Regions from separate parts of the Aliirhizobium cellulosilyticum genome, predicted to be linked through region 1. Evidence: predicted binding sites of a transcription regulator. Region 1 holds the regulator's gene; each other region holds the start of a gene.
The links. Region 1 encodes PhoB, which activates phosphate uptake and scavenging genes when phosphate is short. Its sites were predicted from a motif close to TGTCATNNANCTGTCAT; they were not measured.

Region 1 (3,810 bases):
AGCGGGGCCCGGGCAAAGGTGTCGAAAAGCGCAGATTCAGCCATGGCGGCTCACTCCTAATGCATCCGATTGCGGATATTCAAAAAATCAAAATGCCGCCCTCGGGGCGGCCGCGGCACTATCGCCACTCATCCATGTGATGTCAATAAAACTCACGGAAATCTGGGGCTTCAAGGCATTTTGCTGCAAGGACGCAACCCTGCCGACAGCTGTGACAAAAATGACTCTCCCGGAAAGCAAGTTGGGGAAAACCGGGAAATCGATTCGTGGCGATTCCGGGGACTCTTGTCACGGAGTCTGCGGACCTCTAGGTTAAAGATCAATTACTAGACTGCATGCGGCGGAACTAGTCACCAAAAGCATAGATATAGTGCCTGTTGCGAGATGTATCGCGCGACATTGGTGAGGGATTCTGCATGCCACCAACGTTCAAAGGCGGAGAACGGGCATGAACTGGACGGACGAGCGCGTTGAAAAACTGAAAAGGTTGTGGTCGGAAGGCTTGAGCGCCAGCCAGATCGCCGCACAACTTGGAGGCGTAAGCCGCAATGCCGTGATCGGCAAGGTCCATCGCCTCAACCTGCCGGGCCGCGCAAAGGCGGGCGGCACAATCGCGACGAACCGTACGGCAAAGCGCCCAGCAGCAACTACTTCCCGTCCCCAGCAGACATTCGCCACCCGTCCGGCAGCACGCCCGGTCGCCCGTCCGGTCGGCGCAACCGCGCTCAAGGAAGAGGTCGAGTTCGAGGCTTCGCAGGAACTGGTCTACCGTCCCGCTTCCAACGTTGTCCTGCCGATTTCCCGCAAGCTGGCGCTGACCGAATTGACCGAACGCACCTGCAAGTGGCCCGTCGGCGATCCGCTGACGGACGATTTCCACTTCTGTGGCTGTGAGTCCCCGGATAATTCGCCTTACTGCACCTACCATGCGAAGCTCGCCTACCAGCCGGTCAACGAGCGCCGCCGTCCGAGCGCTGCACGGGCGTAAAGTTCGGCACCATAAACAACGATCAAGCGGGCTTCGGCCCGCTTTTTTGTTTGCCGTGCTGCGGGTTCTGCAAGGCAGCCTTGCCCGCCTGCGCCTTGCCTCCTGCGCCACAAACACCTATCTGAAAAGGCGTGAGGACGACCTCCCCCAGAATGGGCATTGATGCCGGGACGACCCGGATAACCCAATGGGGTATAAAATGCGCACGACACGCGACCGTATTCGTCACGCAATCAGCTTCGAAATCATCGGGCTTGCGATTTTCACACCGCTCGCCTCTTTCGTCTTCGGCATACCGGTCGAACATATCGGTGTCGTCGGGATCGTTTCGGCAACGCTGGCGACCGGCTGGAACTATCTCTACAATCTCGGCTTCGACCACCTGATGCAGACGTATCGCGGCGGTACGCAGAAAACCATGGCGCTGCGCGTTGCACATGCCGTGCTGTTCGAACTCGGACTGCTGATCGTGCTCATGCCGTTCATCGCTTGGTATCTGGGCGTGAGCCTGATGCAGGCGCTCGTGATGGATATCTCGTTCGCCCTGTTCTACCTGGTCTATGCGTTCTTCTTCAATCTGGCCTACGACCGGATCTTTCCGCTGCCTGAGTGGCAGGAAGAAGCCAAGGCCTGAAATGCTTCAGCCCGAGGCGGATGACCGCACTCGGGCTGAGAAACCTGCATTCCAGATGCTATCCCGCGTATCAGGATTCCATCGAATAGCCGGCACCGCGAACGGTGCGGATGACATCCTGCATGTTGGAGAAGTTCAGCGCCTTGCGCAGGCGGCCGACATGCACGTCGACGGTGCGTTCGTCGACATAGATATCGTGGCCCCAGACGCCATCCAGAAGCTGGGAGCGCGAGAAGACGCGGCCAGGCGAGACCATGAGGAATTCCAGGAGACGGAATTCGGTCGGGCCAAGGCGTACTTCACGGCTCTTGCGATGAACGCGATGGGTCTCGCGATCCAGTTCGATATCACCGCATTTCAAGACGCTGGAGAGAACCTCGGGCTTGGCACGGCGCAACATCGCCTTGACACGCGCCATCAGTTCCGGCGTCGAGAACGGCTTGACGACATAGTCGTCGGCACCGGTCGCCAGACCGCGAACACGTTCGCTTTCCTCGCCGCGCGCTGTCAGCATGATGATCGGCAGGCGCTCGGTCTCTGGCCGCATGCGCAGGCGCCGGCACAATTCGATGCCGGAAACGCCTGGCAGCATCCAGTCGAGAACCAGAAGATCCGGAGCACGCTCCTGAAGCCTGATTTCGGCCTCATCACCTCTCAGAATGGTTTCGACCTCGTAGCCTTCGGCTTCGAGATTATAACGGAGGAGGACGCTGAGCGCCTCCTCGTCTTCCACGACCGCAATTCTCGGCTGCATACTAGATACACTCCATCAGACAGGCAAAATCAGTCAGCAATCGCGCCGACGGTGTTCGCCGTATCGTCCTTGGGACGCTCGCCTTCCGGCACAGCACCCGTCGTCATGTAGTAGATGGTTTCCGCGATGTTGGTCGCGTGGTCACCGATACGCTCGATGTTCTTGGCGCAGAACAGAAGATGCGTGCAGGTGGTGATGTTGCGCGGATCTTCCATCATGTAGGTCAGGAGTTCGCGGAAAAGCGACGTGTACATGGCGTCGATTTCTTCGTCGCGCAGGCGGATCGCTTCTGCCTTTTCGGCCGAACGGCTGGCATAGACATCCAGCACTTCCTTGAGCTGTACAGCCGCGAGATCGGAGAGGTGTTCCAGACCGCGGGCGAGCTTGCGGGGAACGCCATGGCCCTGAACCGCAATGACGCGCTTGGCGGTGTTCTTGCCGAGATCGCCGACGCGTTCCAGATCGGCTGCGATGCGCAGCGTCCCGATGATTTCGCGCAGGTCGGCAGCCATCGGCTGACGCTTGGCGATAGTGACGATCGCCTTGTCCTGGATCTCGCGCTCGGCGTGATCCAGGATCACGTCGTCGGAGATAACCTTCTGGGCCAGGGCAGAGTCACCATTGACCAGGGCGCGCACGGCATCGCCGCACATCTGTTCCGCAAGGCCACCCATTTCCGAGATGCGGCGGCGCAGATACTTCAGTTCTTCGTCGTAGGCCGACAGGATATGACTTGATACCATCTCTTTGTCCTCAAAATCCGTAGCAGCGGGCAACAGGCAACGGCCAATCAGCCGAAGCGGCCCATGATGTAATCCTGGGTGCGCTGGTCATCCGGATTGGTGAACATCTTGTCCGTGTCGTTCTCTTCGACCAGCTGGCCAAGGTGGAACATGGCGGTACGCTGGGATACGCGGGCGGCCTGCTGCATCGAGTGGGTGACGATAACGATCGTATAGTTGGCGCGCAGTTCGTGGATCAGTTCCTCGACCTTTGCGGTGGCGATCGGGTCGAGCGCCGAGCAGGGTTCGTCCATCAGGATGACTTCCGGCGAAACTGCAACCGCACGGGCGATGCAGAGACGCTGCTGCTGACCACCGGAGAGACCGGTCCCGCCTTCATGAAGACGATCCTTGACTTCCGCCCAGAGGCCGGCGCGCTGAAGGCTGGCTTCGACGATCTGGTCCATATCCGCCTTGTTGCGGGCCAGACCATGGATGCGCGGGCCGTAGGCGATGTTTTCATAAATCGACTTCGGGAACGGGTTCGGCTTCTGGAACACCATGCCGACGCGGGCGCGAAGTTCCACGACATCGATTTCCTTGTCGTAGATATCATCTTCATCAAGGGTGATCTTGCCGGTGACGCGGCAGCCCTCGATCGTGTCGTTCATGCGGTTGAGCGTGCGCAGGAAGGTCGACTTGCCGCAACCCG
Region 2 (3,810 bases), on a different contig from region 1:
AACCGAATACCATCGTTCGGTTGAATGCCGGGACCTACCATGTCGTCTCCGAATATGGCGACATCAACGCGGTCGTGCGCGCCGATATTCAGGTCGAGGCAGGCAAGCTCACCCAGGCGGTGCTGCAGCACAAGGCTGCCCAGATAACCCTCAAACTGGTTTCCCAGCCCGGTGGCGAGGCTATTGCCGATACCGCATGGTCTGTGCTGACCGCCGCCGGTGACGTCGTCAACGAAAGCGTCAGCGCGTTTTCAACCATGGTCTTGTCGGAAGGCGATTATCTGGCCGTCGCCCGCAACAAGGACAAGACCTATCAGCGCGAGTTCAGCGTCAAGGCCGGCCGCAACACGGATGTCGAGGTCCTGATGCGCAATCCGCGCAACAGCGGCGAAACGGCAGCGGTCGAACCGCAGGATTGAGTTTAGGCGACTGATCGTCGCCTCCCTCTGACCGGTCCAATCTTGAACATTTACACTACAGCGCAATGCATCGCCGCTGATCGATTTTATTCTTGAAGACTCTCTCTGGAGCCTAGTTTTTCCCAGTGGCTTAAAACCTCCGTGATGTAGGAGACGGCGACATGTTCGATCAACCTGACGGCTGGAGAGCAACAAAACCGAACGAACGCGCACTTTTGATGCATCTGCTGCGGGGCGATTTTCAAGGAAAGGCAGAAATTCTCCAGCAGATGGCGTCGCTGCAAGTGATGTCCATCGACCAGAAAGGAAGCCTGAAGCTTAGCACTGACGGGCCTCTGGCTGACGTGAAGGACAATGATGCCCCGTCGCCGCGCGCAAACGACTTCATACCCGTTGAAGGCTTCTATGATGATGGCACTTCAGATGGTTGGAGCCCCATTCGCATGGCAAGATTAGTCAGACTGGCACTGCATGTGACGAATGGTAGAATATCCGAACTCGAAATCTACAAAGAGGACGGGAGCCCGTTCATAATGGATCCATACGAAGTCGACCTTAAGAAGGTACATTTCTACTGACGCGCTTGTCACGTTTGACGACACCTAGTTCATGCACCTAGTCTGACGCCAGGGAGAGACGTGATGATCCGCAGAGACTTCGATCCTGACACCGTCATGCCCGATGGCAGACCGCCCGCCAAAGGCATGGTTTTCGATCCCAAGGCAGAGGGCGCGTGGCGCGGTTCGTTGCACGGCGAAGTGATCAACGGTCCGGTTACCGTTCTCGCCTATGGCAATGATACGCCCGGACAGGGGCCGAAGCTGCATGTCCACCCCTATGACGAAACCTTCATCGTCATCGCCGGGAGAGCGAGGTTCTTTGTCGGTGACGACGTGATCGAGGCTGGCGCGGGAGAAGCAGTTCTCGGCCCGGCGGGCATTCCGCACAGGTTCGAAAATCTCGGCCCCGGACGCCTGCAGACGATCGACATTCATCATTCGCCCAGATGGATCCAGACGGACCTGGATTGAGAAATCAGGCCGCTTCCTTGCGAATCGCTTCTTGCGCAGCCTGCCTTTTCTCCTGAAACCTAGCCAGACGCGAGCGCTTGACCGGACGCATCGAAAACACCGCGTCATGGAGCACCGTCAGCAGGTCCTTGCGTTCCTTGATGCTGGAAAGTTCTTCCCAGGTCATCATCGCCCCGACACGCGCCCGGATCGAGCTGCCGGAAAGCCGCTTGAACTCGCGGATCAGCAATGACAGCCTGAGCGTCAGCGACAGCTTGCTCGCAATGTGGAAGAGCGGGCCGTTCTGGCCTTCGAAATAGATCGGCACGACATTGGCCTTGGCGGTCTGCACCAGCTTTGCCGCAAAAATCTTCCAGGGAAGATCCTGCGCCATGCCGAAACCCTTCTTCGCGGTGGCGACGCCGCCGGCTGGAAAGATGATGATCGTCACGCCTTCCTTCAGAAGCTTCAGCGCTTCGTGGCGGGTCTGCATGTTGATCGCCAGCGCTTCCTTCGTTTCCTCGAAGGAGACAGGCAGCGAATAGGGCGCCATTTCCGGCACCTTCAGCAGTTCGTCATTGATCAGGACACGGAACGGTCGGCCAAGCTGTTCGGCCATGGCCAGAACAGCAATTCCGTCGCCGATGCCGAACGGATGGTTGGCGACGATGACGAGCGGACGCCCGTGCTCGACAACAGGCAGCCACTCCCCCTGCACGTCGAGTTCGACATCGATGAGATCGAGCATCTTGCCGAACACGCGATCGGTCTTGCCGACGATGTCCTTGCGCCAGATGTCATAGAGGCGGGCATAACGGTCGCGGCCGGATAGTCCCTCGATGGAGCGGATAAACCAACGCTTGAGGCGCGGATCGCGCTCGTTGGCGTAAGAGAGTTCCTTGAAGCGCATTCTGTCTCCGCGGAAGCTCCGCCCATTCATCACGAGCTTATAATATTTCAGTCCGATGACAATATTCTGACAGCGCCCGTGCATGACGGGCGCTGTCGATGTTTCAAAGATCAGGCAGCCTTGACCTTGGCAGCCTTGCGGCGCTTGACGTCCGGCGGCGTAGCTTCATCGACCAGCGAGGCAAGTGCCTCGTCGAGCGACATGGCCGTCTGCGCTTGCGAGCCGAGGCGACGGATGTTGACCGAACGCTGCTCTGCTTCCTGACGGCCGCAGACGATGATCACCGGAACCTTGGCAACTGAATGCTCTCGGACCTTGTAGTTGATCTTTTCGTTGCGGAAGTCGGTTTCGACCTGCAGGCCGGCCTCGCGCAGCGCTTCCGCAACCTCGCGACCGTAGTCGTCGGCATCAGACGTGATGGTTGCAACGACGACCTGCGTCGGCGCGAACCACAGCGGCATATGGCCCGCGAAGTTTTCGATCAGGATGCCGAGGAAACGTTCCATCGAGCCGCAGATGGCGCGGTGGATCATCACCGGCTGCGTCTTTTCCGAGTTCTGGTCGATATAGAAGGCGCCGAAACGTTCCGGCAGGTTGAAGTCGACCTGCGTCGTGCCGCACTGCCATTCACGGCCAATCGCGTCCTTCAGCGTATATTCGAACTTCGGACCGTAGAACGCGCCCTCGCCCGGCAGGATGCCGGTTTTGATGCGGCCGCCCGACTGTTCCTCGATCGTCTTCAACACATCCGTCATCACGCTTTCGGCGCGATCCCACAGAGCGTCGGTGCCGACGCGCTTTTCAGGACGCATGGACAGTTTGACGACGACTTCCTCGAAGCCGAAATCTTCATAGACCGACAGGATCAGCGCGTTGATGCGCAGGCATTCCGCCGCCAGCTGTTCGTCGGTGCAGAAGACGTGCGCATCGTCCTGCGTGAAGCCGCGCACGCGCATCAGGCCGTGAAGCGCGCCCGAAGCTTCGTAGCGATGCACGAGACCGAATTCCGCAAGACGGATCGGCAGTTCGCGGTAAGACTTCAGACCATGCTTGAAGATCTGCACGTGACCCGGGCAGTTCATCGGCTTCAGCGCGAAGACGCGGTTATCCGCCTCCTCGTCCTTCGGGTGAGTGAAGGCGTAGGCGGATTTTACCGCGAACATGTTTTCCTGGTACCAGCCCCAGTGACCCGAGGTTTCCCAAAGCGAGGCGTCAAGCACCTGCGGTGCATTGACCTCTTCATAGGTGCCGGCCAGACGGCGGCGCATATAGGCCGTCAGCGTCTGGAACATGCGCCAGCCCTTGCCGTGCCAGAACACCACGCCCGGACCTTCTTCCTGGAAATGGAAGAGATCCATTTCGCGGCCGAGCTTGCGGTGATCGCGCTTTTCGGCTTCGGCGAGAACGTGGAGATACTGGTCCAGTTCTTCCTGGGTCGCCCAGGCCGTACCGTAGATGCGCGTCAGCATGG
Region 3 (3,810 bases), on a different contig from region 1:
TGCTTGTCGTGTCGATGGTGAAGATCGACGGCTGTATGGCATAAACGGAATCGTTCACCGCATAGAGGATGCCGTCCTTCTCGGCGTCACCAACGAGACCCGACAGCGCGCCCCAACCGATCAGCTTCCCATCGACATCCTTGGAAACGATGGTCGGATAGGCCTTCTTGCCTTCGGCAAGCTCATAGATCATCACATGCGAGCGGGGACCTCCGTCTTCGCCGAGATCGGCTTCATTTGCGGATGCAAGCAGGTTGCGGCCCGGAATGGCGACAGCGCCTTCAGGCGATACGCCCGACGGCAGAAGCTGCACGAGCTCCGGCTCGCCACCGGTATCCTTGTAGACCGCAATCATCGAACCGCGCTCCGAGAGCACGAAGAAATACTGCTGGCCATTGAAGATCGCGGCTTCCATGCCTTCCGGCTCGATGCCCTTGTTCTTGGCGCGCTTTTCCGGGAAATGACCGTGGCGGGCAATCTCGTGCTCGAGCGTCATGCCCGCATCGTAGAGAACCTTCCCGGTACGGTCGAAGATGGTGAAGCCGCGCGAACCGCCCTTGTAATCGCCTTCATTGGCGATGACGAGGCGATCAGTGCCGAGCCACTTGACGGCGTCAGGCTCGCGCGGAACAGCGGTCAGCTTGCCCGAAAAATTCAGCGAACCATCGGTCTTGGCATCGACGCCTTCGAGATCAACCGTACCGGCGGAGAAGTGGCTGGTGACCTTGGCTGTCTTGCTGTCGATGATGATGACGTGGTTGTTTTCCTGCAACGTCAGGGCGATCTCGCCATTGGCGTTGATGTTGACGAATTCCGGCTCCGGATCTTCCGGGGCGACTGTTGCAAGTCCGGTCACGCCAACGCGCTTGATGCTGTCGCAGGCAGGAACGCCGTTTTTCAGCGAGACGATCAGAAGTTCGCCTGCCGGAAGTTGCGGCAGTGCACCGTCGTTCAGGTCTTCGTCACGCTGGTTTTCGATGGCGATGGCGGCAAATGTGCCATCAGGCGCCACGACGACAGAATCCGGCTGACCGCCGAGATCACAGGTCGTTTCAAGTTTTTTCGAAGCGATATCGATGATGCCCAGTTGGCCGGCAGGCTTCGTCAAGTCTTCGGTCTTGTCGATGGTGATGAGTGCCTTCGGACCGGCTGCAGCAACCGAGTTCGGTTCGCCATCGATGGCGATGGATCCACCTGCCTTCGGGGCCTTGGCGTCAGTGATGTCGATGAAGCCGATCGTGCCTCCCGGCGCGTCGGAATAGATCAGCGTGTTGCCATCCGCAGTCGCGGTGATGATTTCCGACGATGTCGCCTTGTCCTCGCCCTTGGGCAGGTTCTGGGCAACCGGGAAAGAGGCGATACGGTTAAAGACCTGCTCCGCACTAGCGGGAGCAGCAACCGAGGCAAAAAGGATTGCCGTCAAGGCGGCGCGTGTCGAGAATGTCATGAAAAGCCCTCCGTGAAACCACAGGTGGGCTTTTGGGCCAGATGCGTGACACGATAATGACAGCTTCATCATCATGAGTTGCGTTATCGACTGATTGAGCCAACCGCACTCAACGCATGAAAAAAGGCCGGGCAAGGCCGGCCTTCGATATCGTGTAACCGGCAATGAGGCAGATCACTTTTTCTTGGCGTTGTAAGCCTTGATGGCTTCCGAAACTTCACCTTCAGCATGGGCAGCGTTGTCAAAGCCATTCAGTTCGACAGACTTGCGGCCCGCCGGGAGCTGCTTGTAGACGCGGAAGAAAGCCTGGAGGCGTTCCTGCTCGATCTGCGGCAGATCGGTGATTTCCTTGATGTTATCGTAGGTCGGGTCGATCTTGCTGGTCGGTACGGCAACAATCTTGTCATCGACCTCGCCGCCATCGATCATCTTCAGAACACCGATCGGGCGAACCTTGATGATGGCGCCCGGAACGACTGGCTCGCGGGTGTAGACGATGGCGTCGAGCGGATCGTTGTCGCCACCGAGCGAAGAGGTGATCGAGCCGTAGTTGCCCGGATAAACGACCGGCATGGACTGGTAGCGGTCAACCACGACATGGCCGGTCTTGGCGTCGATCTCGTATTTGGTGAAGCTGCCCTGCGGGATCTCGATGGCGACGGCGAATTCCTTGCCGTCATCGGTTTTCTGCGGATAGTCGAGATAGGAAACGTATTCGGCAGAAGCTACGCCCGCGGTAACGAGAAACGCGGCGGCAGTCAGAAGCAATTTCATGGCAGGCCCTTTTCATGATGAGACGTCCCACCTAAGCGAGCTCTGTGACAACGCCGTGACAGATTCCCGTCTACAAAGTTTACCTCTCATACTGAAAAGGCCCGGCATAAACCGGGCCTCGTCCATCGCGAGCATTCCTTAAAAAATCGGCTCAGAACTTGACCGTATAGTTGCTGCGCAGCCAGACGGTCGGGTCCTGCCCCTTGGTCGTGGCGTTGACCATGAAGGAAGCGACCCCCTTGCCGAGATCAAATTCGGCGCCGAGACCGCCACGAGCCCAGAACTGCTGCAGATCCTGACCTTCGAGACTGAAGTCGCTGATCCCGGTCAACGTGCCGCTCGTAGCCGTCGCGCGGTTTTCGAACTGGTAGTCAAGCTCGGCCTTGGCCAGCAGACGGACAGTGTCGTTCAGCGGGCGAACGAAATCCGCACCGAGACGGGCGATCGTCGAATGATCGCTGCTGCCGTCGAACTCGACCGGGAAGGAGCCGCCGGTTTCCGTATAGGCGTCAACCCTGGTATGCGCATAGGAAAGGCCGACATAGGGGGTGATCGCCGTATCGTCGATCGTCACCGCATTCAGCCAGTCGAAGCGGATCTTTGCGCCCCAGGTTTCAGCATTGGTGTCGCCTTCGGAATAATCGGTGACGGCACCGTTCAGATAACCGCGGTTGCTGTCGACACTGCTGCGTCCCCAATAACCGCCAACCGTCGCGTAAACGTTATTGCCGAGATCGGCAGAGACTTCCGGTGACAGGTAGAAGCCGCGCTGGCGCACGTCGCCACCGGCATCCAGATCCTGGTCGGTATAGGTTCCACCAACTGCGAAGCGGGCTGTGACGCCATCGGCGATACCGTAACCAAAACCAAATTCACCGAGAGCAAGGCCGCCATCGGCGTGATCGCTGTTGTCATAACCGCCATCGATCGTGCCCCAGACGGATCTCTGGCCGGCGGTCAGCAGATTGCGCATTGGCGCTCCCTGCGCACCGAACATGATTGTGTCGGCATTGTTGACACCGCTCTGAACGATGACGTTGTTGGCCATCGCGACAGTCGGGAAAAACTCGGCGGTATCGATGATACCGCTTCCGCCTTCGCAGACGTCAGCGTTGCATTCGTTGCCGCCTTCCTCGCCCTGGCTTTCGATGACACGCGCGATATAGGTGGAGCCGGTAGTGGTCTCGCCGATGATAACATTGCCGTCAGCCGATACGAGATCGGCGGTTTGCGTCATAGCATCGCCGATGGTGGCACCTTCGGCTGCCAGCCAGTCCTCGACAGTCACCATGCCGTTCGCCTGCGTCCAACGGAAGCCGTGGCTTGTGGACTGGGCGTCTGTTGCCGATCCGACCACGACGCCGCCGTCGGCATTAACCGCACTCGCCGTGGATGAAGTGCCACCGAGAGTTCCGAGATCGGTCATCACGTCTGTTGACCCGACATACCGGTAGGCGTGAGACGACGTGTCGCCGGTCAGGTAGGAACTGCCGACCAGAACATTGCCATCGCCGCTCATTGCGTTCAGGAACGTGTAAGAACCGCCCAAGCTTCCGATGTCGACCATCTCGGTCTCTTTAGTCCATCGG
Region 4 (3,810 bases), 290 kb from region 1:
GACCATCAGCGGGCCGTTCGGGATCAGCGGCGACTTCCAGACTTCGACGATATCGTCCATGTCCAGGTTACCCTTGTTGACCATCTGGTGCAGGTTGCCGCCGGTGTAACCGTCTTCCCACTTGCCAACGCCCGAACCGAAGGTCGTGCCGGCATCGAACTTCTTGTCGAGAACGGCAAGAACGAGGTTCTCGTGACCGCCGCCGAAGCCGGTTTCAGAGAAGTATTCCTTCACCGGTGCGCCGATTTCCTTCGGCAGGGCGACGTTCGGGACGAGATAGCCGGAGGTCGAGTCCGGGTCGGCGAAGCCGAGCTTCTTTCCCTTCAGGTCGGCGAGCGTCTTGATGCCTGAATCCTTGCGGGCGACCATGATCGAGTAGTAACCGCTGGAACCGTCCGACTGGGTGTAGGTCAGGATCGGGTCGACAGCCTTCGGGTCCTTGATTGCGATGGCGGCATAGGAGGAGGCGCCCATCGAAGCGATGTCGATCGTGCCGCCGAGCAGGCCCTGGATGACGCCGTTATAGTCCGGCGACGGGAAGATCTGGACTTCCGGAACGCCGGTCGCAGCCTTGAGGCCATCGGCAACACACTGGGTGTTGCGGATCTGGTCGGCTTCGTTTTCCGAGCCGTCGAGACCGATGCGCAGAACCTTGACGTCCTGTGCCATTGCGGAGCCGGCGAGCACGCTGAGTGCAACGGCAGCGAGAAGAGTTTTCTTCAGCATGGTGATCTCCTGTTTCCGGATCATCCGGAGTTGGGTCATGAATGAATGGTTTGCCCTTTACGCGGGCTGTCGATCTGGGTGCGGGTATCAGGCGCTGGCGCTCGCCAGCGAACCGATCCCGCCCGATTGCTGTTCCCGGCTAGCCTGTGCTGCGGGAATGTTGATGCTGGTCGAGGTCATCGTTTCGTCGATGCCGGCGCCATCCTTGTCGGAGCCGTAGATTTCCTGCACGGCAGCCGCCGTGAGTTCAGCTGGAGTGCCGTCGAAGACAACGCTGCCATGAGCCATGCCGATGATCCGCTCGCAATAGCTGCGGGCGGTATCGAGCGTGTGCAGGTTGGTAATGACGGTAATGCCTTCACGCTCGTTGATATCGCGCAGCGCATCCATCACGATCTTGGCGTTGAGCGGATCGAGCGAAGCAATCGGCTCGTCGGCAAGCAGCATCTTCGGCGCCTGCATCAGCGCACGGGCAATCGCCACACGCTGTTGCTGGCCGCCCGAAAGCGTTCCGGCGCGCTGCATCGCGGTCTGTTCGATACCGAGACGTTCGAGCGCCGCAATGGCTGCCAGTCGCTCGTCGTCGGAAAAGATGTTGAGCAGGCTCATGATCGTAGAACGGTGGTTCAGGCGACCGAGCATGACATTGGTCAGCACGTCGAGGCGTGGCACGAGATTGAACTGCTGGAAGATCATCGCGCAGTCACGCTGCCAGTTGCGCAATCCGGCGCCCTTCAGTGAGGACACTTCGACGCTGCCGAAATGGATAGAGCCGGAACTCGGCTCCTGCAGGCGGTTGATCATCCGCAGAAGGGTGGACTTGCCGGCACCGGACCGGCCGATAATGCCGACCATCTGGCCCTGGGGAATCTCTACATTGACGGCATTGACCGCGATACGATCGCCGAAACGTCGAGTGATATTCCTCAGTTCAAACTTCATGTTCTAATGCCTGTCCAATCCCCTGGTGGGGATCGGATTAGACTTGGTTGATGAAGTCTGAATGTCGATTCGATGTCAGTTTGATTACAAGTGTGACGCTTCTGTAACGCTTTCGTTACAACGCATGGCGCGCAAGAAAATCCTCTGCTGAAAGTGTCCTGAAATCTTCGAGTGCGCTGCGTAACTTCTTATGATCCCAATCCCACCAAGCGAGCCGGTCCATTTCTTCTCCGATTTTCTTGGTAAAGCGCTCGCGGATCAGTTTGGCCGGCACACCGCCGACGATGGTGTAAGGCGCGACATCCTTGGAGACGACAGCGCCGGCGCCGATCACCGCGCCATTTCCGACATTCACACCCGGCAGCAGAGTGGCGCCGTGGCCGATCCAGACGTCATGACCGATCGCGATCCGGTGTTCCCGACGCCAGTCGAAGAACTCCTTTTCCATATCCGCGTCATCCCAATAATAGGCGGCGCGATAGGTGAAGTGATGAAGCGTTGCGCGCTGCATGGGATGGTTGGTGGCGTTGATACGCACTGCGGCGGCAATGTTGACGAACTTGCCGATCGTGGCGCACCAGATCGAGCCATCGCGCTCGATATAGGAATAGTCACCAAACTCCACTTCATCCAGGCGGCAGCGCTCGGCCACTTCCGTGTAGCGTCCGAGCGTCGCGTTCGTCACGCTTGCCGTTTCGTGGATATTCGGCGCCTCGGTCAGTTTCCTGCTCATGCCGCAATGGCCTTCCGTGGAGAAAAGGCACTGACGTCGAGAATACGGTCTGCGACTGCCTCGCGCACTTCCTCGTCATGGAAGATACCAAGCATGGCGACGCCCTCTTTCTTCTTCGCGGCGATCATCTCGACCACAACGCGGCGATTGATGGCATCGAGCGAGGCGGTCGGTTCATCCAGAAGCAGGACGCGATGGCTGGTGATGAAACCGCGAGCGATATTGACGCGCTGCTGCTCGCCGCCGGAGAAGGTAGATGGCGGCAGCGACCACAATTCGCGCGGCAGGTTGAGCCTCGAAAGAAGCTCGGCCGCATTCTCTTTCGCAATAGCTGCCTCGACGCCGCGCACGACAAGAGGCTCGGCGACGACATCGATTGCAGCGACGCGCGGCACGGTGCGCAGGAACTGGCTGACATAACCCATCGTATGACGACGCACCTCGATGATCGTGCGCGGGTCGGCGCTGGCGATATCGACGATCCGGTCCTTGTGGTCGACGAGAATCTGGCCGGCATCGACGGCATAGTTGCCGTAGAGCATTTTCAGGATCGAGCTTTTACCGATGCCCGACGGGCCGCCGAGCACGACGCATTCGCCCGAGGCGACGGAAAAGTTCACGTCGTTGACGACCGGAAGCTTGATACCGTCGCGCAGATGCATGGTGAAGCTCTTGAAGACTTCCGAGACGACGAGGGGAGTGGCCATCTGGATCTCCTATACTTGTAGGATCGAGGAAACGAGAAGCTGGGTGTAGGGCTCGCGCGGATCGTCGAGCACCCGGTCTGTCAGTCCGTGTTCGATGACATGTCCGTCCTTCATCACCATCATCCGGTGCGACAGCAGGCGTGCGACCGCAAGGTCATGTGTGACGACGATTGCCGCCAGGCCCAGATCGTTGACGAGGCCACGAACGAGATCGAGCAAGCGTGCCTGCACCGAAACATCGAGACCGCCGGTCGGCTCGTCCATGAAGACCAGACGCGGGCCGGTGACGAGATTGCGGGCGATCTGCAGGCGCTGGCGCATGCCGCCGGAGAAGGCGCGCGGCTGGTCGTCGATCCGGTCGGCGGAGATTTCTACCCGACCGAGCCAGTCCGTCGCCGTTTCGCGGATCTTGCCGTAATGACGGTCGCCGACCGCCATCAGCCGCTCGCCGACATTGGCGCCGGCAGAAACGGCCATGCGCAGCCCGTCCGCCGGGTTCTGGTGAACGAAACCCCAGTCGGTGCGCATCAGGAGACGGCGCTCTGCCTCGCTCATGTGATAGAGATCGCGAAAATTGCCGTCGCGCATCCGGTATTCGACACTGCCGGCAGTAGGCAGCAGGCGAGTGGAGATGCAATTCAGAAGCGTCGTCTTGCCCGAACCGGATTCGCCGACGATCGCCAGCACTTCGCCGGGCCAAAG

Region 2: a site for PhoB is predicted at 2,384-2,400, ahead of GGE33_RS06105 (1-acyl-sn-glycerol-3-phosphate acyltransferase). Genes of this name have one in related genera too.
Region 3: a site for PhoB is predicted at 1,493-1,509, ahead of GGE33_RS19960 (esterase-like activity of phytase family protein). Genes of this name have one in related genera too.
Region 4: a site for PhoB is predicted at 1,741-1,757, ahead of phnC (phosphonate ABC transporter ATP-binding protein). Genes of this name have one in related genera too.

Annotation. Positions count from the first base shown of each region.
Region 1 is NZ_JACIGW010000002.1:748,753-752,562, forward strand. Features, by position in the region: gene GGE33_RS12375 (aspartate aminotransferase family protein) at 1-44, opposite strand, end outside; gene GGE33_RS12380 (GcrA family cell cycle regulator) at 449-988, shown strand; gene GGE33_RS12385 (PACE efflux transporter) at 1,188-1,622, shown strand; gene phoB (phosphate regulon transcriptional regulator PhoB) at 1,693-2,376, opposite strand; gene phoU (phosphate signaling complex protein PhoU) at 2,406-3,119, opposite strand; gene pstB (phosphate ABC transporter ATP-binding protein PstB) at 3,167-3,810, opposite strand, start outside.
Region 2 is NZ_JACIGW010000001.1:1,288,409-1,292,218, reverse strand. Features, by position in the region: gene GGE33_RS06120 (hypothetical protein) at 1-419, shown strand, start outside; gene GGE33_RS06115 (hypothetical protein) at 581-997, shown strand; gene GGE33_RS06110 (cupin domain-containing protein) at 1,061-1,450, shown strand; gene GGE33_RS06105 (1-acyl-sn-glycerol-3-phosphate acyltransferase) at 1,455-2,339, opposite strand; gene thrS (threonine--tRNA ligase) at 2,450-3,810, opposite strand, start outside.
Region 3 is NZ_JACIGW010000005.1:148,070-151,879, forward strand. Features, by position in the region: gene GGE33_RS19960 (esterase-like activity of phytase family protein) at 1-1,447, opposite strand, end outside; gene GGE33_RS19965 (inorganic diphosphatase) at 1,622-2,221, opposite strand; gene GGE33_RS19970 (autotransporter domain-containing protein) at 2,373-3,810, opposite strand, start outside.
Region 4 is NZ_JACIGW010000002.1:1,038,586-1,042,395, reverse strand. Features, by position in the region: gene phnD (phosphonate ABC transporter substrate-binding protein) at 1-726, opposite strand, end outside; gene phnC (phosphonate ABC transporter ATP-binding protein) at 814-1,668, opposite strand; gene GGE33_RS13825 (DapH/DapD/GlmU-related protein) at 1,784-2,401, opposite strand; gene phnL (phosphonate C-P lyase system protein PhnL) at 2,398-3,108, opposite strand; gene phnK (phosphonate C-P lyase system protein PhnK) at 3,118-3,810, opposite strand, start outside.